3 regions of the Paenibacillus sp. FSL P2-0173 genome follow, and region 1 is predicted to be linked to each of the others. Evidence: riboswitches for the same ligand, from Rfam matches in the RefSeq annotation. Region 1 holds a riboswitch; each other region holds the start of a gene.
The links. A riboswitch is a leader RNA that binds a small molecule or an ion and turns the genes downstream of it on or off. The one in region 1 is predicted to bind cobalamin.

Region 1 (2,204 bases):
GTCACACTTGTGTCGTGCTACGATGTGTTGCGTTGGGTGGTTACGTTACTAAGCCTGGTGTTTAGTATTCGTAAACTTTATCGCTGGCTACGTCGAAAATTTCGGAACAAGCGAAAACCCACCGCGTAATTAGGTTGGCCCCTAACGGTGGGTTTCGTTTGCATTAACATTTAGTTATGCAGCGCGCCGTGGTGGTGATCCACAGCCTTTCAAGTCCTAAGAGTCTTTGCCGTTGGCGCGGCGAAGACTCTTTTTAGTATACGGACACGATGATTATCTCTATACCTAATTTTAGCACGTTCATTTCGTGCACGCAATGAATAGACATCACCTTCATTCTCGCCACATCGTTCAAATTTAAATTATTGTGCAGCATTTATTGACAAGCCTGTGACAACAAAATAAGATCGTAATGGAAAGAAATAAAGGAAGAAAACAGGTGTGAGCCGGACGACTCTATGTACGAGGTTTTGTTGAGACCATGTAGATGGTTGTTGAGCGTGTTCACTTAAAAGGGAAGTTCGGTAGATTCCGACACGGACCCGCCACTGTATACAGGCATCAGCAGGATACTGCTGGAGCTTTCAGAACAGCCACTGGAACTGTGAAGAACCGGGAAGGCCTGAAAGATGCGCCTGGAGTCAGGAGACCTGCCTGTTTTGACATCACTGTCAGACCCACGGGATGCTGGGGAGGTGGTTAGGCGTGCTGCATACGGAATGTCTGAAACCGATCTGATCCCTTCTATGTTTTTGGAGTTGGCTTCGAGGTGAGTTTTGACATTTTATAATGAAAGCATTTCTGACTGCTGATCAAGTGGTCCGGAATGCTTTTTTCGCGTTTTGCGTTAGGTTTATATGATTTTACAAGATAGAGGGGGATTCATTGAATGATTAGCAATCGTAGCAGGCGTTCATGGTTGATATGTACAGGGGTGATGCTATTTCTGGCAGTTATGGCTCTTTCGGGATGTACCAGCAATAAGACGTCGGATAGCTCCGGCAAGGGTGAAAACGCGTCAGCACAACAAACAGCGACAGGTAAAAAGCTGATAATGGCGTATACATGGAAACCGTCAGGCGTTGACCCGCACGGAGATAATAGCTGGGATGTGATGCGATCCGGTGCAGGTGAGACACTGGTACGTTTGAATGAAAAGCTGGAGCCTGTGGCTTGGCTGGCAAAGGAGTGGAAGCAGGATAGTCCTACAGTTTGGACGTTCAGCTTGCAGGATAAAGTCACTTTTCATGATGGAAAGAGTATGGATGCAGCAGGTGTAAAAGCGTCTTTGCTGCGCTCTATCGAGAAAAGCCATCTGGCGAAGGATTTACTGAATGTGAAGTCCATTGATGTAAGCGGCCCGCTGGCTTTGAAAATCACGACAAACCAGCCGAACGCGGCGCTGGTGTCCAATCTAGCTGATCCATCGACAATTGTACTGGATGTGGCATCGATGAAAGATGAGCAGAGTTACCCAGCGATGACAGGCGCCTTTAAAATCAAAGCGTTCAACAAGGACCAATCGTTGGTCGTAGAGCGTTATGACGGATATTGGGGCGAGAAGGCACGACTGGCTGAAGCGACGATGAAGTTCATTACGGACGGGAATTCGCGTCTGATGGCGCTGCAATCCGGCGAGGTGGACGTAGCGACGGATATTCCGGTTGATAATGCAGAGGTACTGAAAAAGAATGACAAGCTACAAGTGCTGTCGGCTCCCTCCTTGCGCACCCATATGATCGTGTACAATATGGAATCGCCAGTATTCAAGGATGCGGCGAACCGTAAGGTGGTGGACAGCCTGATTCCACGCACATCGATTGTGAGCGCCGTCATGAGGGGCTTCGGTACGGAAGCAAGCAGCCCATTCCCGAGCATTCTTCCCTTTGGTAAAGTTGAGCGTAAAGCGCTGGGGGGAACGGCAGAGCAGCTGTTGACGAAGGATGGCTGGCAGAAGGACGCCCAAGGGACATGGACTAAGCAAGGCAAGCCGTTCGAGGTTACGCTGCTGACTTTCCCTCAGCGTCCGGAGCTCTCTGTTATGGCTGAGGTCATCCAAAGCCAATTGTTGAAAGAGGGAATCCAGGTCAAGATTCGCAAGGTGGAAAATATCGACGAGGCGTTGACCAAAAACGATTGGGATTTTGCTATGTACAGTATGCTTACTGCTCATACAGGAGAGCCGCAATATTTTATGGACATGT
Region 2 (2,204 bases), 220 kb from region 1:
CTGTACGATAATCTGTGCGGCAGTGGTTTGTTCTGCTAACTGACCCAGCAGGGCAGCCACAGCGTTCAGGTCGCTTCGCCATATATTGCGCCCGTCAATAACCCCAGCGCCCAGCGTTTTTCCTTTAGGGAAGCCATGCTGCAATATATGCTGAAGATTTTCGCCATCATCATACACAAAATCAAGACCCAATCCCTGTACCGGAAGTGCGGACAGACGCTCATAATGGTCCAGGCTGCCAAAGTAGGTTTGCAGCATTATATTCAAGGAGGGCGCAGCTTGAGTCAAAGCTTCATAGACTTCCTGAATAATGTCCAAATCCTCTGCCGGGAATGAGGTGGTTAGGACAGGTTCATCGATTTGGACCCACTGAACGCCTTCTGCCGCTAGTTCAGACAGGATACGGGTGTACAGTGGCAGGAAGCTTCGTACGATGGCGGCCAAATCCTTACGGTCATAGCCTTTGGATAAGGTAACGAATGAATAGGGGCCGATGAGGACCGGTTTCCCATCAATGCCTAGTTCTTGTTTTGCTTCACGATAAGCCTGTAAGGGTTTATTTTCAGTGAACACCGGGACTGCGTTTGCCAATTCAGGAACGATGTAGTGATAATTGGTATTCATCCATTTGGTCATTTCACTGGCGGTTGCTCCCTTCTGTCCACGAGCGATCCCAAAATACACGGACAGAGGAACCGGTCCTGCGGGACGATGGTTGAACCGTTCGGGTACCAGACCGAACATTACAGATGTATCCAGCATGTGATCGTAATAGGAGAAGTCTCCGACAGGAATGCGATCAATCCCCTTGTCACGCTGCTTGCTCAGATGCTCCAACCGTAATCTTTTCATCTCCGTCTGCAGTTCGCTTTCGTTAATGCTGCCGTTCCAGAAGCGTTCCAGTGCTTTCTTCCATTCCCGGTTTTCGCCGATACGCGGATATCCCAGATTACTGCTAATCAAGCCGGACAATTCAGGCCATTCAATAATGGACATGTACTTTTCCTCCTAGTGGGTAGCTGTTTTATTTTTACGTACCAAAAAAGGCATTCTTCCCCCAGAGTTAAAAATAAGTAGGGGAAAGAATGCCTCCGTGATTAAAAAATCAAAAATACGGCGACTGCTCTTAACACCTCCCTATCTTCCGTAGGTACTTGCGATGTTGTTAAAATAGGCAGGTCTCCTGACTTACGGATCATGACTCTCAGCATTCCTTCCCGGTCTGTGGACCAGTGGATATATGAACAGCTGAAAGTTCCCCGTTTACAGTGGCGGGACCGTGCCGGATTTGCACCGGCTTCCCTTTTAAGCCTGATCTGAATAGAACAGACACCTATCTCCAAGCTATGCGGTTAAGGTATGACGAATAATTATGCACTCGTATACTTGTTCACCATCATAAGTGAAACTTACAGGATGCGCAATAGAAACTCCAATGGAAACAGTTAGCTATATAAAAAAAGACAAGCCTTACCCATGATGGGGGCTTGTCTTGGATATAGCATCTTGCCGGGTAAACTTCGCGTTAAGCCAATGAAACGGTATAGCCTGCCTGAATGCTGGCTTTTACATCTACCAGACGTTGGTTGCGACTGCCCCGGAAGGGAAGGGTCAGGTCCTTTTGCTGTTCTACAAAACGACCATCCACAATCACATCGCACAAAAGCGCTAGCTCCTGTCGTTCCTGATCTGTGAGTAGATCTTCATAGACAAAGCCAGTATAAGCCCACACGGTTCGGTCGGGACAGGCCTCGCGGAAGTCACGCACAAATTGCGAGCATTCTGCTGCTGAGAAAAACGGATCTCCCCCGCAGAGAGTCAGTCCGTCCAACAACGGATTATCCATGATGTCACGAATGACTTCCTGTTGTCGTTGGGGTGTAAATGGCTCACCTGCACGGAAGCTCCACGACGCTGGATTAAAGCATCCGGGACAGGCATGACGGCAACCGCTAATGAACACGACGGTGCGCAGGCCGTATCCTTCGTTCAGAGATTCCGGAATGTAGCCACACAAATTCACTTATGTTTCACCCGGTCTCGAACTTCTGCCTGTTTTGCAGCATTAAAGCGAACGGTATAATCTCCTGTCAGATATCCGGTTACCCGACGTAAGCGCTGAAAGTGTGTGTGCTCCTCATCTGTGCCACATTGGGGGCAGCTTGTCCCGATAATCCCTTCATAACCACATTCCGTACAACGAT
Region 3 (2,204 bases), 250 kb from region 1:
AAAGATTTTTGTTATAGCGAAAATGTTTATCTAATATAATGAATAAGTTTCGATGCATGATACTTAGGACAGGAGCTGAGACGTTAATGAATTCTATTTGCGTATTTGCCGGGTCCAGACCTGGACATTCATCGGTATATGTTGAGGCTGCAGGCAAGCTGGGGGAAGCCATGGCTCGTCATCATATCCGTCTGATCTATGGTGGCTCTAGCAGGGGGCTGATGGGAGAGGTGGCGGATGGAATGCTGGCGGGTGACGGTCAGGTCACTGGCATTATGCCCACCCTATTATTTGATGCAGAGATCATTCATCGGGGAGTTACCGAATTTATTGAGGTAGCAAGCATGCATGAGCGTAAAGCGGCAATGAGCGAGATGGCCGATGCGTTTATCGCTCTTCCGGGTGGCTTGGGAACCTTCGAGGAGCTATTCGAGGTATTGTGCTGGGCGCAAATCGGGATTCATCGCAAGCCGATTGGGCTGCTGAATGTGAATGGATATTTTGACCCGTTAGTAGAAATGGTGCGTCATAGCGTGCAAGAAGGGTTTACCGGGGCTGAGCATCCAGCGTTATTAAGTATCTCTGCGGACCCGGACGAATTGCTACATATGTTAAAAAATAAAGCAGAGAACTTGAAATAAAGCGTTTTTCGTGCTTGCACAACTGATTGAGGCAAGGTTATGATAAGACCCATAATCAAATAGCGGACAGACAAGGTGCCTTTGCGGTTGAGCAAAGGGTAACAGGGAATCGGGTGCAAATCCCGAGCGGTCCCGCCACTGTAAGGAAGAGGATTTTTTAAAATGGTCACTCGTGAAAAACGGGGAAGACGAAAGAATCCGTTGATGCCAAGCCAGGAGACCTACCTTGATCTGTATGCACCGTTAACCTTCGCGGAGAGGATGGGTGTACGAAATCAGGAAATCAGGCACACGTTGCTTTTTCCATGTTGGCTAGAGGTTTGCGTGGATATGAACGTGCAGCAGCGTTTGAAACGTAAACAGTCAGATGGAAAACAACGGCAGGCTGGAGGAAGACAAATAGTGTCTTCTTACGCTGTTTGTTCGTCTGATGAGAGATGCGTACATAGAAACCCCATCCGGGCAGGATGGGGTTTTTTTGAGTTACACGATGTGCATAAATCATTGAAATAGATAGCATAGCTGCCCTGAAAAGGATGAATAGGAGGAGCACGATGAGCCCATTAGGAAAATTGCTGGTGATTGGATTTGGACCAGGAGATATGGAACATATCACAAAACGGGCGCTGGATGCGCTGGCCGAAAGTGAGGTCATTATCGGCTACAATACCTACGTTGATTTGATCCGTCCGTTGTTGAACGGACAGGAGATTGTACGCACAGGAATGACAGAGGAAGTGAGCCGTGCGCAGGAGGCGGTTCGCCAAGCAGAGATGGGCAAGAAGGTAGCTGTCATTTCCAGTGGAGATGCGGGAGTCTATGGTATGGCAGGGCTGGTGTATGAGGTGCTGATGCAAAAAGGCTGGCGACGCGAGGACGGGGTTGAGGTAGAAGTCGTACCGGGGATCTCGGCTATTCAGTCCTGTGCATCACTGTTGGGGGCGCCAGTTATGCATGATGCGTGCACGATCAGTCTGAGTGATCATCTAACCCCATGGGAAACGATTGTGAAGCGCGTAGAAGCAGCGGCTTCGGCCGATTTTGTGATTGCATTATACAACCCGCGCAGTGGTCGGCGTACCCGCCAGATTGTGGAGACGCAGTCCATTTTGCTGCGTTACCGCGATCCGCAAACTCCAGTTGGGTTGGTGAAAAGTGCTTATCGTGAACGTCAGCAAGTTATTGTAACGACGCTGGAAGATATGCTGAACCATGACATTGGGATGCTGACGACTGTAATCATCGGCAATTCCTCGACGACGGTGTATGACGGCTTGATCGTGACTCCGCGCGGATATCAGCGCAAATACACATTAGATGCGACCGAGCAGGCACTCAAGCCGCATCAGCGTCTCCGCACGGAAGCGGAGCCGTGGTCGCTGGGCGCACAAGAGGATACACTGCAAGCAGGCGCAGCCCCGACTACGCCCGCTGGACCCTCCGCGAGCGGCGCTGCGGTTGCGACGCAGGCACGCCCGCAAGCGATGGCTGCCGTGCAGGCAACGACTACTGTGCAAACCGGCGCAGCCCCGGCATCGCTGGCAGCAGAGGCACTAAGCCGTC

Region 2: another riboswitch for cobalamin. It lies ahead of metE (5-methyltetrahydropteroyltriglutamate--homocysteine S-methyltransferase); the one in region 1 lies ahead of MKX30_RS19010 (ABC transporter substrate-binding protein).
Region 3: another riboswitch for cobalamin. It lies ahead of cobJ (precorrin-3B C(17)-methyltransferase); the one in region 1 lies ahead of MKX30_RS19010 (ABC transporter substrate-binding protein).

What each region holds. Positions count from the first base shown of each region.
Region 1 covers NZ_JBBOYK010000003.1:582,503-584,706, reverse strand. Annotated here, with positions in the region: cobalamin riboswitch at 469-672, shown strand; gene MKX30_RS19010 (ABC transporter substrate-binding protein) at 890-2,204, shown strand, end outside.
Region 2 covers NZ_JBBOYK010000003.1:361,080-363,283, reverse strand. Annotated here, with positions in the region: gene metE (5-methyltetrahydropteroyltriglutamate--homocysteine S-methyltransferase) at 1-996, opposite strand, end outside; cobalamin riboswitch at 1,157-1,352, opposite strand; gene nrdG (anaerobic ribonucleoside-triphosphate reductase activating protein) at 1,526-2,023, opposite strand; gene MKX30_RS18015 (anaerobic ribonucleoside triphosphate reductase) at 2,020-2,204, opposite strand, start outside.
Region 3 covers NZ_JBBOYK010000003.1:331,568-333,771, reverse strand. Annotated here, with positions in the region: gene MKX30_RS17895 (LOG family protein) at 87-641, shown strand; cobalamin riboswitch at 699-884, shown strand; gene cobJ (precorrin-3B C(17)-methyltransferase) at 1,196-2,204, shown strand, end outside.